Regions from separate parts of the Variovorax sp. Soil_C_17 genome, predicted to be linked through region 1. Evidence: predicted binding sites of a transcription regulator. Region 1 holds the regulator's gene; the other holds the start of a gene.

Region 1 (9,045 bases):
CCGCAGCTCAAGGTGCTCTCGCACGCCGAGATCCCTGATTCCCGCCACATCAAGATCACCGCCACCATCGGAGGAAGAGTTTGAACATCATCACGGACGTGCGCAGCGCCGCACGCAAGTTCGTCGCCGCCACCAGCCGCGAAGCCCTGCGGCTGGCCCGCGAAGCCCTGGGCGCGGAGGCGATGGTGCTGACCAACCGCGTGGTCGCCGAGGGCGTCGAGATCGTCGCCATGGCGCCGGAGGAGATGGAGCAGGTGGCGGAGCACGCGGCGCCCGCGGTTGCGATGTCCGCGCCCGCGCCTGCTGCTGCGATGCCTTTGCCGAGGCCCACCGCCGCGATGCCCGCGCCGATGCCGGTGCCCTCGATGCCGCCGATGCCCTTCATGCCCTCCGTGCCCGCGCGGCCGGCGGTGCCTGTCGCGCCCTTGCTGCAGCAGGCCTTGCCCGCCGCTGCGACCCCCATGAGCTTCGCGACCGCGGCCGAAGCGCCGGCGGCAGTCGCATCGCATCCCGACCCCGTGCTCAGCGAGCTTCACTCCATGCGCGGCATGATCGAGGAGCAGCTGGCCACCGTGGTCTGGAACGACCGCCAGCGCCGCGACCCCATGCGCGGGCGCCTGCTGCGCACGCTGCTGGGCGCCGGCTTCAGCGCCCGCCTCGCCAAGGCCATGCTGGAGCATCTGCCCGCCGGCCAGAGCTATGCCCAGGGCATGGCCTTCGTCCGCTCGGAGCTGATCCGCACCCTGCCGGTGATGGAGGACGAGGATGCGCTGCTGGCCGAGGGCGGCGTCTACGCCCTGATGGGCCCCACCGGCGTCGGCAAGACCACCACCACCGCCAAGCTCGCCGCGCGCTGCGTGATGCGCTTCGGCGCCGACAAGCTCGCGCTGGTAACCACCGACAGCTACCGGATCGGTGCCTACGAGCAGCTGCGCATCTACGGGCAGATCCTCAACGTGCCGGTCTACGCGGTGAAGGATGCGACCGACCTGCAGCTGGTGCTCAACGACCTGCGCAACAAGCACATGGTGCTGATCGACACCGTGGGCATGAGCCAGCGCGACCGCGCCGTGTCGGAGCAGATCGCCATGCTCGGCAGCAGCCCGCGGCCGGTGAAGCGGCTGCTGCTGCTCAATGCCGCCAGCCACGGCGACACCCTCAACGAAGTGGTGCATGCCTACCGCCACGGCGGCAGCGACAACGCGCTGGCCGGCTGCATCTTCACCAAGGTGGACGAGGCCACGCACCCGGGCGCGCTCATCGACACCGTGATCCGCCACCGGCTGCCGGTGCACTACGTCTCCAGCGGCCAGAAGGTGCCGGAGAACCTGGCGCCGGCCGATCGCGCCGCGCTGGTCGACAGCGTGTTACAGGCCAGGGCGCCGAGCGCGCTCTTCGTGCCCGGCGAGAGCGACCTGCAGGACCGGCCCGCTCCGGCCGAGGCTGCATCGCAAGTGGCCGAGGCGCAGGCCGAGACCGAGCGCCTGCGACTCAAGTACCGGCAACTGATCCATGCCATGGCCCACGACGCGCAGGAGGTGGCCTGGGCCGCCAGAGCGCTGGCGGACGCCGATCTGGGCTTCGACGCGGCGCGCGAGCTGTGGCGCATGGCGGCCGACGAGAACGTGCTGCACAAGTCCGTGCTGCAGTCCTTGAAGGCCCACGCCTGGAGCGAGATCGCCACCGGCTGCGATCGCCATGTGCTGGCACTCGGCGGGCAGCTCGGGCTCAAGTCGAACGAGGGCGGCGATGCCTATGCCTGCGAAAGCAGCCTGCTGCTCTCGGACCGCGACGGCCGGCCGCTGGCCGCGCCCAACCAGTGGCTCTCCACCGCCGGCGCGCGCACGGCCGGCGAGGCGGCGCGCAAGCCCGGCCAGCGCCCGCTGCAGTGGCTGGCGCAGCAGGACTTCGGCAAGCCGGTGGTGCATGTGCTGCCGCGCCTGCCCACCGTCGAATTCATGGGGGCCGTGCAGGCCCGCGGGCTGGGCTGGCTGGCGCGTGCGCCGGGCTCGACCGCCATCGTCGATGCCGGCACCGGCCGCGGCAGCACGCTGGCACGGCTGGCGCTGGACTTCGGCCAGCCGCATGGCGTGCGATTCAAGGGCAAGCCGGCGCTGCAGGCGCAGGCCCATGCCGTGGTGCAGCTGCGCGGCGAGCACGGGCTGCCGGCCCTGCGCTGCGTGGTGACGCGCGTGATGGAGCCGAAGAGCCTCAAGATCCTCGCGCAGGGCTACCTGCTGTCGAACCTCGGCGGCGAGGTCGATGCGGCGCAGCTCGCGCAATGGCAGGCCTGGGCCGCCGAGGCCGAACCCTGCTTCCGCCTGATCCGCCAGGGCCTGCAACTGGTGGGTGGCCTGGGCGAGCTGGGCGACCCGCAGATGATGAAGCGCGTGCTGATCGCCGGCCAGGCCAGCACCACCGTGTGGCGGCTGCTGAATGCCCAGGGCGAATGGGCGGGCCGCACGCGCGTGCTGCTGAGCCAGCTGACCGGGCGGCGCCTGCGCCCCGACCGCGCGCCTTCGGGCAATGTGCTCTACGAAGGCGTGGCCAAGCTGTTCCTGCTGCTGGAGGCGCTGGGCTCATGAGTGGGTGGACCGCTCCCGAGACCAAGATCGCAGCGCGCTGCGCGGAGCTCGCGCGGTGAGCAAACTGGTAGCAGATCAGGCCGACGGCCTGCGGCGCCTGCTGGCGCAGACGCGCACGCGCGTGCTGGCTTTCGCGAGCATGGGGCGTGGGCTGGGCGTCACCACCGCGGTGACGAACCTGAGTGCTGCCCTGGCGTACCAGGGCAGGGAAGTGCTGCTGCTGGACGAGCACGGCACCGGCGCCGGCACGGCATCGGCCGCCTGGGCCATCGATCCGATGGGCACGCTGGAGGACGTGGCCAAGCGCCGGCTCACCCTGCCCGGCGCCGCCGCGCGCACGCCCTGCGGCGTGCAGGTGCTGCCGGCCGTGCCGCGCACGCCGGCCGGCAGCCCCGACCCGCGCGCGCTGTGGGAAGGCGACGTGATCCTGATCGATGCCGCGCTCGATGGCGAGGGCCGGCTCTCCGCCCTGGCGCAATCGGCCGACGAACTGGTGCTGGTGATGCAGCCGCACGCGGCCTCGATCACCGCCACGTACGCAGGCATCAAGCGCTTGCACTACGCACATGCGCTGCGGCAGCTGCGCTTCCTGGTCAACGGCGTGGCCGAGCCCGGAGCGGCGCAGCAGGTCGCGCACAACCTGGCGCAGGCCGGCAGCCGCTACCTCGCGGTCTCGCTGCAGCCCGCCGGCTGGGTGCGGGCGGAGCCCCACATGGCCGACGCCGGGCGCCTGCGCCGCACCTTGGTGGAGGCCTATCCGGCCAGCCCCGCGGCGGCGGACTGCCGCCGCATCGCCGACGAAATGGGCCAGTGGCCCTGGCGTCCGGGCGCGAGCCTGGCGCCGCAAGCCGCGCCCGCGACGCAGGGCACGAACACCGCCGAAGCCTGTTGAGAGCACTTGGAGAAGGAAAAAGGACGACCGTGTACACCGCACAGGGAACCATTGAAAAGTCCCATCTGCTGAAGCAGCACCAGCCGATGGTTCGCCGCATGGCGCTGCAGATGCTGGCCAGGCTGCCCGCCAGCGTGGAGCTCGACGACCTGATCCAGGCCGGGATGATCGGCCTGCTGGACGCGTCGACACGCTACAAGGACAACCGCGGCGCGCAGTTCGAGACCTTTGCCAGCCAGCGCATCCGCGGCGCCATGCTCGACGAGCTGCGCGCCAACGACTGGGGCTCGCGCGGGCTGCGCCAGTCGGCGCGCAAGGTCGAGGGCGCGATCCAGACGCTGGAGCATCGTCTGGGCCGCGCGCCCACGGAGGGCGAGATCGCCAAGGAACTGAAGATGACGCTGGAGGCTTTCCAGGGCCTGCTGCAGGAGATCCAGGGCTGCCAGTTGCTTTACGTCGAGGACTTCTCGGCGGACGGCGAGGGCGACAACCCCTTCCTGGACCGCCATGCCAGCGAGGCACGCGGCGAACGCGGCGGCGACGAGGACCCGCTTGCGCAACTGCTGGAGAGCGGCTTCCGCCACCAGCTCGTGGATGCCATCGGCGAGTTGCCGGAGCGCGACCGGCTGCTGCTCAATCTCTACTACGAGGAGGAGCTCAACCTGCGCGAGATCGGCGCGATCCTGGAGGTCAGCCAGTCGCGCGTGTGCCAGCTGCACAGCCAGGCCATCAGCCGGCTGCGGGCGAAGCTGAAGGACCTGCTCTGAGGTCTTCAGTGGCCGCCGGACGCCGGCCCCCGGCGCGCTTGCGACTGGTTGCCGGCGCCGACCTGGGTTTCGCGGTCGCTGCGGCTCTCCGGCGTGCGCTTCGGTTCGTTGCGCTGGGTGGCGGGCTGGTGACCGGCCTTGTTGTGCTCGGTCTGGCCTTTCCGGTCGTTCTGCGAATTCGACATGCGGACTCTCCTTGGGGGTGAACGGACAAGTGTTCATGTAGCGCCCGGCGGAGAGCCCTTTCACCGTACCGGCGCCCACTCGGCATGTAGGAAAACGCCGCCAGCAGGGCCCCAAAGTTTGATTTACCCTGCGCGATCACCCAGCATATCGGCCATGGACACATCCATCTTCAGCGCGCTGCCCGGTGGAGCCCAGACGCTCGCCGGTGACGGAGCCGTGCTCGCCGAGCCCGGCCTCCACGGAACCGTGGTCGCGCTGACGGCGGACCACCATGCCTACGCCAGCGAGCACGAGCGCGCGACCCGCACTCAGCTCGCCTGGCGGCTGGCCCGGCTCAAGAAGTCGCGTTTCGAGGGCGAGTACGACCGCGCGCGCAGCTACGTCGCGCCGGTGTACTTCGTGCCCAGCGACACGCTGGTCGGCGACGCGCTGCCCAGCGCGCTCGGCATCGCGAGCCATCACGCGCTGTTCGGCGGGGTGGTGCCCCATCCCTTCGTGCTGACCAAGGCGCTGGTGCATCCGCTGGTCGATCCGGCCGCCGCAGCGCCCGTGGGATGGAGCCACGGCTTCGCCGGCCAGGTCGCCCATGCGGTGCTGCAGGGCTTCTCGGTCTTCGCCGCCGAAGATGCGAGGCGCGCCGGCCTGCGCCTGCTGGAGCAGGGCGCAGTGCGCGTCAAGCCGGTGCGGGCCACCGGCGGTCGCGGCCAGCAAGTGGTGCGCGACCGGCAAGCGCTGGAGGAACGCCTCGCGGCCATGGACGCGGCGGAGATCGCCGAGCACGGACTGGTGCTGGAGGAGAACCTCGAGCAGCCCGTGACCTACAGCGTGGGCCAGGTGCACGTGGGCCAGGCCGTCGCCAGCTATTACGGCTGGCAGCGCCTGACCACCGACAACCAGGGCCACAAGGTCTATGGAGGCTCGGACCTCACCGTGGCGCGCGGCGGTTTCGATGCGCTGCTCGCGCTGAGCTTCCCCGAGGAGATTCGCCTGGCGGTGGAGCAGGCGCGCAGCCTGCATCGTGCGGTCGTCGCCTCGTTCCCGGGCTTCTTCGCCTCGCGCATCAACTACGACGTGGCGCAGGGCGTCAGCAGCGCCGGGCGCTGGTGCTCCGGCGTGCTGGAGCAGTCGTGGCGCGTGGGCGGCGCGAGCGGCGCCGAGATTGCGGCGCTCGAAGTCTTCGAGGAGCAGCCCGAGCGTCAGGCAGTCAACGCCTCCTGCTTCGAGGTTTACGGCGACGGCGTGGTGCCGCCGCCCAATGCGTGCGTGTACTTCAGCGGCGTGGATGCCAGCATCGGCCCGATCACGAAGTACACCGTGGTCGAGCCCTGATGCCCACCCGACATGCCCTCATCGACATCCCCGTCGACGGCGTGCACATCGCCGGCACGCTGGTCGCAGCCTCGACCATGGTGCCCGGCGTGTTGCTGGTGCATGGCTGGGACGGCAGCCAGCAGCAGGACATCGCGCTGGCCCACGAGCTCGCCGCCCTGGGCTGCATCTGCCTGACCTTCGACCTGCGCGGCCATGCCCGCCATGTGGCGCAGCGCGAGGCCGTCACGCGCGAGGACAACCTGCGCGACGTGCTGGCCGCCTACGACACGCTGGTGGGCCATCCGGCGGTGGACCCCGCTGCCGTCGCCGTCATCGGCAGCAGCTACGGCGGCTACCTCGCGGCGGTGCTGACCTCGCTGCGTCCGGTGCGATGGCTGGGCCTGCGCGTGCCCGCCATCTACCGCGACGAGAACTGGGAAAGCCCCAAGCGCCGGCTCAACGGCGATGACCTCGCGCTGTACCGCCAGACCGCCATCGAGCCCGAGAAGAACCGGGCGCTGGCCGCCTGCGAGGACTTCTTCGGCGACGTGCTGATCGTCGAATCGGAAAACGATGTCATCGTGCCGCACCCGGTGATCGAGAACTACCTGGCCGCCTTCAAGTTCGCGCGCTCCTTGAGCCACCGCGTGATGGAGGGCGTCGACCATGCAATGTCCAAGAAGGCCTGGCGCCAAGCCTACGTGCAGATCGTGGTGGCCTGGATGACCGAGATGCGCCTGGCCGCCAAGGCCGAGGAGAAGGCGCGGCCGAAGCAGCAGGCGCAGCGCTACGAGGCCTGGCCCAGCGCGAATGTTTGAGCGACTGAGCGCCATGCGCGAGGCGGGGCCCTGCGAGCGCGGGCAGCTCTCGTTGTCGGGGATGGAACCGCGAGGCGGCACGCGTTACCTATGGGAACAACAAGCTCAGAGCTGACTGCCGCCTCGCAGGTGCCGCAGCATGACCCAAGGTCTGTGCTTCTTCTTGACGGACCGAGGACTCGATATATGAACAGCAACAGCCGCGTTCATCAGTACCCACTGTTGATCTCCAATCCGGACGGCACTCAGATCCCTCGACCTGGCGAGGTGCAGATTCATCACTGCGGCGATGGAACAACTTCTACCCATCTCCACCCAGTCCCTCTGCCCAACGTCCAGGAGGTCGTGTCGGTGGGTCAGCACTTCCCCAGGTTCCTGCCCGTCCTGTCATGCAGCAACGTGCCTTCGCGTCCCTGGATCGCTTCGAATCCAAAGCAACTGCATGTCGCCTACCAGCCCGCCCCGCTTATTCCCCCGGATTCCGATCTCGATCCCGAAGAAGAGAACGAGGTCGTTTCATACGAGCGCAGAGACTTCGAAACGTTTGAACTCGAGCCCGAGCGAAGCTTTCAGTCATTCTTGGGAAGATGGGCGTCGGGGCCGGATACCTATGACTTGAGCCCGGCACCTTTCCAACGGTCCTATCCGTTCGCCGGGAACATGTCCCCCACTGAAATGACCGGCTTGCACTGCGCCACGATGAAATCGCTCCGGTCGGTGGAGACATCTCGCGGGGGGTTCCCATGGCCGCAACCGCAACCGCAACCGCCACAGGTTCGGGTCTTTGAAACGGAAGAGATCCGGCTGAAGCTGCTTGCATCGCAAAAACCGCGGAAACCTAACGCCGAAGCATCAGCTCCCGATCTGGCCATGCCGCCAGAGTCCCAGCCACGACGCCGCGGAAACTTGATCAGTTTCAGTCAGGATGAAATCGTGAAAGCATTGAAAGAGCTGAAACTGGATTCGCGCAAGAAAACGGTGGCCCGCCTGCAAAGCTTCGACGACCTGAGCGACGGCGTTGAGTACGTCAAATGCCTAAGCACGAATTCTTGTCAGAGCCTGTTGACAGAAGCGCGGAAGTGCCAGACCACCAACCCGGAAGCATCGCAAGTGCTAGCTCTGCTGTTTTTGATCTCCCTCCGCTGGCCTCCCGACCCGGATGAGTTTCTGGACCTTCTTCCTGATGCATGGCCACCTGCGATGGAGCAGTGGCGGCTGCCCTGCTTGGAAAATTGGAACATGGTGCGCCGAAGCCAGATCACGCCGAAAAGAGACGAGGTTTTCTTGCAGTTGAGAGATCGCTATCGCTATCGCTAGTAGTCGAAGCCGTCGTGGCTTGGGGCCGAGGGAAAGGCTTGGCCGGAGCAGCAGGCGCAGCACTACGAGGTCTGGCTCGGCGCGAATGCTTGAGCGATCGAGCGCGATGCGCGAGGCGGCGAGAAGCGCGGAATATTTAGTACGCCTGTTTGCTGCGCGCCCTTCAGGAATGGCGGAACTGAGCCGAAAAGCACTCAGAGCCAATCAAACCGCGAGCACGCAACATGTCCAGACTCATCATCCTCGCCCGGCACGGCAGCGTCAGGCAAGTCAATATCCAGGGCGCCATCACCCTCATCGGCCGCGACCTCGAGTGCGACGTGCAGATCGACAGCCTGGGCGTGAGCCGGCGCCATGCCACCATCCAATGGACGGGCGACCGCTTCGTGCTGAACGACCTGGAGAGCTTCAACGGCACCTTCGTCAACGGCGAGCGCATCTGGGAGCATCCGCTGAAGAACGGGGATGCGATGGCCATGGGCGAATGCCAACTGCGCTTTCTCTACAGCTCGAAAGCGCTGCCCAGCGAGGACGCGCTGCGCCTGGTCACGCGGGTCGACGATCTGCACGACTTCCACGCGCGGCGCGAGCGCAGCGACTGGGCCGCCTTCTTCCGGCGCAGCACGACGGCAAGCAGCCGCGACGCAGCGGTGGCGCGCTACCGTTGATGCCGGGCCTTGCAGGAGTGCGGGCAATCCCTGAGTGGCGAGGCGGAACTGCGAGTCGGCAAGGGTTACTGACAAACAACAACCCAGAGGACGACGGCCGCCTTGCGGAGTCGTTGCACCCCTTCATGTCCGCTATCGAATCCTTGCTGGGCCCCGATCCTGGGGCTCGCGCGGGCCAGCCGGCCCGCACCGTCCGCACGCTGCTCGTCGGCACGGATGTCCTGATCCATCTTCAGGAAGATGAAAGCCGCGAGGAGATCACGCTCTACAGCGTCCCGGGATTGATGCAGGAAGTCGCCTGGCTGGCCGAGCGCACCGACGCGTGGGCGCATGTGCTGCCCCATCATGCGCACGCGCAAGCCGTGTGCGCGCTCATCGTGAATCCGGGTACGCGCGAGGTCTTCCTGTCCGAGATCTGGCCGCGTGCGGCGCTCGATCAAGTCACGTTCGGCCACGAGCTGAATGCCCATGCGCAGCGGCATCGCCTGTGGCAACGCATGC
Region 2 (9,045 bases), on a different contig from region 1:
CCGTCGCCGGCATCCTGCTGCTGACCGCGCTCTGCCTGGTGTCCGAGCGCAAGCTGATCCTGGAGGACCGCCAGGCCGGCGTGCGCCAGGTCGTCGAGGCCGCGCATGGCCTGCTGGTCCACTACCACGCGCTGGCGGCCAAGGGCGAGCTGAGCGAGGCGCAGGCCCAGCAGCAGGCGATGCAGGCGATCCGCGGGCTGCGCTACAGCGGCAACGAATACCTCTGGCTCAACGACATGACGCCGCGGATGGTGATGCATCCGATCAACCCCGCGCTGGAGAACAAGGACCTCTCGGACAACAAGGACCCCACCGGCAAGCGCCTGTTCGTCGAGTTCGTGAACATGGTGAAGGCACAGGAGGCGGGCTTCGTCCCCTACATGTGGCCCAAGCCGGGCAGCAAGGACCCGGTGCCCAAGGTCTCTTACGTCAAGGGCTTCAAGCCCTGGGGCTGGATCATCGGCTCGGGCGTGTACATGGACCAGGTCGAGGCCGCGATCCTCGGCCGCCTGGCGGAGTTCTCGGTCTACGCGCTGGGGCTGGCCGCGCTGCTCTTCGCCTTCGGCTGGGCGCTGTCGCGCGGGCTGCTCCGGCAACTGGGCGGCGAGCCGGCGCAGGCGGCAGGCATCACCCGCCGCATCGCCGAGGGCGATCTGGCCGTGGCCATCGAGCTGAAGCGCGGCGACGAGGCCAGCCTGCTGCATGCGATCGCCGGCATGCGCAACAGCATCGCGGCCATCGTCGGCCAGGTGCGCCACGGCACCGACACCATCGCCACCGCTTCGGGCCAGATCGCCGCGGGCAATCACGACCTGTCGGCGCGCACCGAAGAGCAGGCCAGCTCGCTGCAGCAGACCGCGGCCTCCATGGAAGAGTTGACCTCCACCGTCAAGCAGAACGCGGACAACGCCAACCAGGCCAACCAGCTTGCGCTCGCCGCCTCGGAAGTCGCGAAGAAGGGCGGCGGCGTGGTCGGCCAGGTGGTGGGCACGATGGGCTCCATCAATGCCTCGTCCAGGAAGATCGTCGACATCATCGGCGTGATCGACGGCATCGCCTTCCAGACCAACATCCTGGCGCTCAATGCCGCGGTGGAAGCGGCGCGCGCCGGCGAGCAGGGCCGCGGCTTCGCCGTGGTGGCGGCCGAAGTGCGCAGCCTGGCGCAGCGCTCGGCCGCGGCGGCCAAGGAGATCAAGGGCCTGATCGACGACTCGGTGTCCAAGGTGGACGCCGGCACGGCGCTGGTCGGCGAGGCGGGCCGCACCATGGAAGAGATCGTCGAGAGCGTCAAGCGCGTCACCGACATCATCGGCGAGATCACCGCCGCCAGCCGGGAGCAGGCGTCCGGCATCGAGCAGGTCAACCAGGCCATTGCGCAGATGGACCAGGTGACGCAGCAGAACGCGGCGCTGGTGGAAGAGGCTTCGGCCGCGGCGCAGTCCATGCAGGAGCAGGCCGGCAGCCTGGTCGAGGCGGTGCGCGTCTTCAAGCTCGACAGCGGCTCACAGCTGGCCCCGATTTCCCATTGACAAGCCGGACCGCTGCAGGGCGGACCCACGAATCCTTCAGAGAGACCCAGACATGTCGAGCACAAGCACCGAATCCCCCCAACACGCCGCCCACGGCGCATCTTCCTCCTTCGCCGCGTCGGGCGGCCGTCCGCTGGAGTTCCTGGCCTTCAAGCTGGGCGAGGAGGAATACGGCATCGACATCCAGAAGGTGCAGGAGCTGCGCGGCTATGACGCGGTGACGCGCATCGCCAACGCGCCGGAGTTCATCAAGGGGGTGGTGAACCTGCGGGGGATCATCGTTCCGATCATCGACATGCGCATCAAGTTCGCACTGGGCACGCCGACGTATGACCAGTTCACGGTGGTGATCGTGCTGAACATCGGCGGCCGCGTGGTGGGGATGGTGGTGGACAGCGTGTCGGACGTGATCACGCTGACGGCGCAGCAGATCAAGCCGGCGCCGGAGATGGGTTCGTCGCTGGACACGGACTACCTGATCGGGCTGGGCACGCTGGAGGAGCGGATGCTGATCCTGGTGGACATCGACAAGCTGATGTCGAGCGAGGAGATGGGCCTGGTCGAGAAGATCGCGGCCTGAGAGCGTGTTCGAGCTGAAGGCCGCAGAGCCGAGCCTCGGCGGATTCTTTCCCCCTACCGGAAACTCATGATGAAGTTCTTTTCCAATCTCCGCATCGGCACGCGGCTGGCGCTGGGCTTCGGCCTGGTGCTCGCACTGACGGTGATCGCTTCCACGGTCGCGCTGGTCAGCGCCAAGAAGAATGCGGAGGCCACCCGCCAGATGATGGAGAGCCCTCTGGCCAAGGAGCGGCTGATCTCCGACTGGTACGTGCTGACCTACTCGGCCATCGCGCGCACCGCGATGATCGCCAGGACCACCGATGCCAGCTTGCCCGTCACCTTTGCCGACGTCATCTCCGACAGCGTGAAGAAGGGCAGCGAGACCATGGCCAAGGTCGAGGCCCTCCTGGTGACCGAAGAGGAGAAGGCCACCTTCAAGTCCATCGTCGAACTGCGCGCCAAGTACCAGGCGGCCAAGGACGCGGTGCAGAAGGCCAAGGCCGGCGGCAACGCCCAAGAGACCGAGACGGTGTTCAAGGACGTCTTCCTGCCCGCCGCCAAGGCCTACGAGAGCCGCGTGCTGTCGCTGCTGGCGCTGGAGCGCCAGGCCATCGACGAGATGAGCCGTGCCATCGACGCGGCGAACGCGAGCGGCTTCAACCTGCGCTTCCTGATGGCGGCGCTCACGCTGCTGGTCGGCGGCGCCTGCTCCTTCCTGATCGGGCGCAGCATCACCCGGCCGCTGGGCCAGGCCGTCAAGGTCGCCGAGACGGTGGCGAGCGGCGATCTCGGCGGCCGGATCGAGGTGCAGTCGCGCGACGAGACCGGCCAGCTCATGCATGCACTCAAGAACATGAACGAGAGCCTGGCGCGCGTGGTGGGGCAGGTGCGCGCCGGCACCGACACCATCGCCACCGCCTCGGGCCAGATCGCCGCGGGCAACCACGACCTGTCCTCGCGCACCGAAGAGCAGGCCAGCTCGCTGGAAGAAACCGCGGCCTCGATGGAGGAGCTGACCTCCACCGTCAAGCAGAACGCCGACAACGCGCGCCAGGCGAACCAGCTCGCGCTGTCGGCCTCGGAGGTGGCGGTCAAGGGCGGCAGCGTGGTCTCGCAGGTGGTGGACACCATGGGGTCCATCAATGCCTCGTCCAGGAAGATCGTCGACATCATCGGCGTGATCGACGGCATCGCCTTCCAGACCAACATCCTGGCGCTCAATGCCGCGGTGGAAGCCGCGCGCGCCGGCGAGCAAGGGCGCGGCTTCGCGGTGGTGGCCTCGGAGGTGCGCAACCTGGCGCAGCGCTCCGCCGCCGCCGCCAAGGAGATCAAGGCGCTGATCGACGATTCGGTGGACAAGGTCGAGGAGGGCAGCAAGCAGGTGGCCGAGGCCGGCCGCACCATGGAAGAGATCGTCGACAGCGTCAAGCGCGTGACCGACATCATGGGCGAGATCACGGCGGCCAGCCACGAGCAGACGCAGGGCATCGAGCAGGTCAACCAGGCCATCAGCCAGATGGACCAGGTGACGCAGCAGAACGCGGCACTGGTGGAAGAGGCCTCGGCCGCCGCCCAGTCCATGCAGGAGCAGGCGGCCAGCCTGGTCGAGGCGGTGGGCGTGTTCAAGCTGGGCCATGACGAGGCCGCGGCGGCGGTGTTGGCGCAGGTGCAGGCCGGCAGCCGTGGGACCGCTCCCAAGGCGAATACCGCAGGCGCAGGCGAAGCTCGTCCAGTGAATCGCGCAGCCCTGCCGCCGAAGCGTGCCGTGCCGGCGCTGAAAGGCGCAGCCCCCAGGACGGCCGCGACGCCGCCCAAGGCACTGCCGGCCCGCCACGCGCCGCCGGCGCAGACCGCAAGCACGGCGCCGTCAGGCGACTGGACCGAGTTCTAGGCTTCAAGTTGAACCCCGGCTTGCCGATAAATCCCAGGTCCGGCCCCCTTCGCGGGCCCATGAAGGAAGAAGAAAAATGCAGTGGTTCCAAGAGCTCCGTGTCGGCGTGAAGCTGATCCTCGCCTTCCTGGTTGTCGCGGCGCTCGGTGCCGTGGTCAGCGCGCTCGGCATCTTTCACATGAGCCGGATCAACGCCTCGACCGGGCGGCTCTACCACCACGAGATGCGCACGCTCGAGGCGGCACAGGCGGCCAACATCCACCTGCTGTACGCCAGCCGGGCGCAGATGGGCCTGCTGTCGGCCTCCACCAAGGGCGAGCGCAACGCCGGCATCGCCGAGCTCAAGAAGGCCGGCGCCGATCTGGCCGAGCGCATGGCCGAGATCAAGCCGGTGCTGGTGGAAAGCGAGGAGGGCAGCAAGCTCTACCAACGGTACGAGGCGCTGGTGCAGCCGCTGCGCAAGCGCATGGGCGACTTCGTCGAGCTGATCTCGAAGCAGTCGCTGGACAGCTCGCAGTTCGACGGCCGTGTGTCCGAAGACAGCGCGCAGCTGTTGAAGGATTCGCGCGCGGTCGAAGAGGTGCTGTCCCAGATGGCGGCCTACAGTGACGGCATGGCCAAGGCCAGCCTGGAAAGCGCCGAGAGCACCTTCAAGACCTCGCGCCTGCTGATGCTGGTCGTGGCCCTGGTGGGCCTGGTCGCCAGCGTGGGGCTGGGCATGGTCGTGGCCCGCCTGCTGTCGCGCCAGCTCGGGGGCGAGCCGGCCTATGCGGCGAACGTGGTGGGCCGCATCGCCGACGGCGATCTCACGGTCGGCGTGGAGGCGCAGCAGGCTGGCCAGGGCAGCGTGCTGCACTCGATCAAGCAGATGCAGGACCAGCTGACCGAGGTGGTGGTCAAGATCAAGCATTCGAGCGATGCCATCGCCACCGCCTCGGGCGAGATCGCATCCGGCAACCAGGACTTGTCCTCGCGCACCGAGGAGCAGGCGAGCTCGCTGCAGCAGACCGCCGCCTCGATGGAAGAGCTGACCTCCACCGTCAAGCAGAACGCCGACAACGCGCGGCAGGCGAACCAGCTGGCGCTGTCGGCTTCCGACGTGGCGGTGAAGGGCGGCCATGTGGTGGGCCAGGTGGTGAGCACCATGGCCTCGATCAATGCGTCGTCGAAGAAGATCGTCGACATCATCGGCGTGATCGACGGCATCGCCTTCCAGACCAACATCCTGGCACTGAATGCCGCGGTGGAAGCGGCGCGCGCCGGCGAGCAAGGGCGCGGCTTCGCGGTGGTGGCCTCCGAAGTGCGCAACCTGGCGCAACGCTCCGCCGCCGCCGCCAAGGAGATCAAGGGCCTGATCGACGACTCGGTGGGCAAGGTGGACGCCGGCAGCGCGCTGGTGGGCGAAGCCGGCAAGACCATGGAAGAGATCGTGGGCAGCATCCGCCGGGTGACCGACATCGTCGGCGAGATCAGCGCAGCGAGCCACGAGCAGACCCAGGGCATCGAGCAGATCAACCAGGCGATCACCCAGATGGACCAGGTGACGCAGCAGAACGCCGCACTCGTCGAAGAAGCCGCGGCCGCGGCGCAGTCGATGCAGGAGCAGGCCGGCAGCCTGGTACGGGCCGTGAGCGTGTTCCGCCTCGCTGCCTGAGGCTCGGGGCCCGGGTCCTCCCTTCAGCTTCGGCCGCCGCAGCCGATAAACAGGAAAGGGCCTCGGCCACCGCGCCGCCGCCTCCGTCCAGAACAAGCATCTCTACAGGTAAAGACCCATGTCGATGTTCCATACCGGCCTGACCGGCCTGAGCGTGGCACGCAGCGCGCTCATGACCACGGCGCACAACACGGCCAACGTGTACACGACCGGCTACAGCCGCCAGAGCTCCGTGATCGCGACCAACAGCGCCATCGGCCTGGCCTCGGGCTTCGTCGGCACGGGTGCCCGCGTCACCACGGTGGCGCGCAGCTACGACGCGTACCTCACCTCCCAGCTCAACGGCGCCGAGGCGTCGGGCGCGGCGCTGGCTAGCTACAACGCCCAGATCAGCCGCATCGACTCGCTGCTGGCCGACAAGACCTCCGGCCTCACGCCGTTGATGCAGAGCTTCTTCGCCGGCGTGCAGGGCGTGGCCAACACGCCGGCCGACCCGGCGGCGCGGCAGCAGCTCGTCAGCGCCGCGCAATCGCTGGCCAACAAGTTCCGCGCCACCGACCAGTACCTGAGCGACCTCAACACCTCCGTCAACGAGCAGATCCAGGGCAGCGTGGGCGAGATCAACACCTACGCCAGGCAGATCGCCACCCTCAACCACCAGATCGGCCAGATGAGCGCGGTGGCCGGCGGCCAGCCGCCCAACGACCTGCTCGACCAGCGCGACCAGCTGGTCAACCAACTGGGCAAGCTGGTGGACGTGAAGGTGCTGGAGCAGGACGGCGGCAAGTACAACGTCTTCATCGGCAACGGCCAGTCGCTGGTGCTGGGCGACCAGGCGATGACGCTCAAGGCGGGCCCCTCGGCGGCCGACCCGACGCGCACGGCGCTGTCGCTGGTGGGCATCAACGGCACGGCCACCGAGCTGGCCGACAGCGTGTTCGCCGGCGGCTCGATCGGCGGCCTGATGGCCTTCCGCAACGAGACGCTCAGCACGTCGCAGAACGCGATCGGCCGCCTCGCCATCGCGCTCACCAGCACCTTCGACGAGCAGCACAAGCTGGGTGTCGACCTCAACGGCGTGCTGGGCACCGACTTCTTCTCGAAGGCCGCGCCGGGCGTCTTCACCAACGCCCACAACACCGGCGACATGGTGATCGGCGCCAGCATCGCCGACCCCTCGCAGCTGAGCATCAGCGACTACTCGGTGGAGGTGAAGGACGTGGCGGGCACGCCGACCTGGTCGGTGACGCGGCTCACCGACAAGCAGCTGATCGGCAGCTACACCGCCTTCCCCATCAGTTTCGACGGCGTGAGCCTGAGCGTGGCCAGCGGCACGGCCCAGGCCGGCGACCGCTTCCTGGTGCAGCCCACGCGCACCGGCGCGCGCGACGTCGACGTGCTGGTGCTCGACCCGGCCAAGGTGGCCGCGGCTTCGCCGCTGATCGCGGGCAACACCGCGGGCAACCGGGGCAGCGGCGCACTGGGCGCGCCAACCGTCGACGCGGCCTACCCGGCCGCGCCGCTCGCAGCGCCGGTGACCTTGAGCTACGACGCCGCGGCCGGCACGCTCGGCGGCTTTCCGGCGACCTCCGCCGTGACCGTGACCCAGGCGGACGGAACGTCCACCACCTACGCGGCCGGCACGGCCGTGCCCTACACCGCAGGCGCCTCGATGAGCTTCGACGGCATCACCGTCAAGATGACCGGGGCCCCGGCCGACGGCGACACCTTCACCGTCCGCAAGAACGCCGGCGGCGTCTCCGACGGCAGCAACGCGCTGCTGCTGGGCGCGCTGCAGAAGAAGGCCGTCATGGGCGGCGGCACCTCCACCTTCGGCAGCGCCTTTGCGCAGCTGGTGAGCGCGGTGGGCAACCGCACCATGGAGATCCGCACCGCCGAGGCCACGCAGACCAGCGTGACGGAACAGATCCGCGCCAGCCGCGACGCGATCTCGGGCGTGAACCAGGACGAGGAAACCGCCAACCTGCTGATGTACCAGCAGATGTACCAGGCCAACGCCAAGGTCATCCAGACCGCTTCGGACATGTTCGCCGCCATTCTCGGCATCAGCGGCTGAGAACGCCGCAAGCCCAACCCTTTCAGGAGTCGCGATGCGCATCGGCACCCAATCCTTCTACAACCAGAGCATGAACGGCATCGGTTCGCAGCAGCAGCAGCTGTTCCGCATCCAGCAGAAGCTCTCCGCCGGCACCAAGTTCCTGACCCCGGCCGACGACCCGGTGGCCGCGGCGCGCGCGCTCGGCGTTTCGGACACGCTCGCGCAGTCCTCGCAGTACGCGACCAGCCGCGACCGCGCGACGCTCTCCCTGTCGCGGGAAGAGGACGCGCTCAAGTCCGCCACCGAGATCCTGCAGAACGTCAAGACCCTGGTGGTGCAGGCCGGCAACGGCACGCTGTCCGATGCCGACCGCGCCTCGCTGGCCATCGCCATCCAGAGCAACATCGACCAGTTGGTGAACGTGGCCAACGCCGACGACGGCAACGGCCAGTTCCTGTTCGCCGGCTTCAAGAGCGCCAGCCCGCCCTTCGTGGGGAAGACCGGCGGCGGCGTCCAGTACATGGGCGACCAGGGACAGCGCCTGATCCAGATCGACGTCTCGCGGCAGATGGCCATCACGGACGACGGCCGCAGCGTGTTCCAGTCGGTGCAGGGCAGCGCGGGCTACGTCACCAGCGCGGGCGCCGGCAACACCGGCTCGGGCGTGTTCGGCGCGGTCGGCGTGACCGATGGCACGGCGCCGCTCTACGGCAAGGACTTCAGCATCGGCTTCGCCGGCGGCAACTACACGGTGACCACCAACGACACGCCGCCCGTGGTGGCGGCCACCGGCGCCTACACCGCCGGCACGCCGATCAGCTTCGGCGGCGTGCAGATCAGCATGAGCGGGACGCCGGCCGACGGCGACTCCTTCCAGGTCTCGACCGCCCGGAACGCCGGCACCGACATCTTCGCGTCCCTCGGCCATGTGGTGAGCGCGCTGCGCCAGCCGGTCGCCGGCGGCGGCGCAAGCGCGCAGGCAGCGCTGCAGAACGCGCTCTCCACGGCCAACGTGAAGATCACCCATGCGCACGACAACGTGCTGACCATCCGCTCCTCCGTCGGCTCGCGCATGAACGAGATCGATGCACTCGATGCCGCGGGCGGCGCGCGCGACCTGATCGACAAGGCCTATCTTTCGGACCTGCAGGACCTGGACCCGGCGGCGGCGATCTCGGAATTCTTGCAGCGGCAGACCTCGCTGCAAGCGACGCAGCAGACCTTTGCGCGCCTGCACGGGATGGCGTTGTTCAACTACCTGTGAGCCGGGGCGCGCCGCTGCGGCGGGCGTTGCGTGCGGCCGGAAAGCCCGTGCGACTTGGCGGGACCGGCTCCGTCACTCGAAGCTGAC

Evidence for each region. Region 1 encodes FliA, which starts transcription of late flagellar genes. Its sites were predicted from a motif close to CTAAAGTTTNNNNNNNNNNNGCCGNTA; they were not measured.
Region 2: a site for FliA is predicted at 5,657-5,683, ahead of flgK (flagellar hook-associated protein FlgK). Genes of this name have one in related genera too.

The regions. Positions count from the first base shown of each region.
Region 1 covers NZ_JBDGIT010000007.1:150,702-159,746, reverse strand. Annotated here, with positions in the region: gene flhA (flagellar biosynthesis protein FlhA) at 1-84, shown strand, start outside; gene flhF (flagellar biosynthesis GTPase FlhF) at 81-2,585, shown strand; gene AC3A6Y_RS27090 (MinD/ParA family ATP-binding protein) at 2,641-3,477, shown strand; gene AC3A6Y_RS27085 (RNA polymerase sigma factor FliA) at 3,507-4,244, shown strand; gene AC3A6Y_RS27080 (hypothetical protein) at 4,250-4,429, opposite strand; gene AC3A6Y_RS27075 (DUF3182 family protein) at 4,584-5,759, shown strand; gene AC3A6Y_RS27070 (alpha/beta hydrolase family protein) at 5,759-6,559, shown strand; gene AC3A6Y_RS27065 (hypothetical protein) at 6,746-7,876, shown strand; gene AC3A6Y_RS27060 (FHA domain-containing protein) at 8,101-8,544, shown strand; gene AC3A6Y_RS27055 (hypothetical protein) at 8,688-9,045, shown strand, end outside.
Region 2 covers NZ_JBDGIT010000003.1:7,014-16,058, reverse strand. Annotated here, with positions in the region: gene AC3A6Y_RS15160 (methyl-accepting chemotaxis protein) at 1-1,529, shown strand, start outside; gene AC3A6Y_RS15155 (chemotaxis protein CheW) at 1,582-2,109, shown strand; gene AC3A6Y_RS15150 (methyl-accepting chemotaxis protein) at 2,179-3,981, shown strand; gene AC3A6Y_RS15145 (methyl-accepting chemotaxis protein) at 4,058-5,635, shown strand; gene flgK (flagellar hook-associated protein FlgK) at 5,754-7,712, shown strand; gene flgL (flagellar hook-associated protein FlgL) at 7,747-8,958, shown strand; gene AC3A6Y_RS15130 (DUF5666 domain-containing protein) at 9,031-9,045, opposite strand, start outside.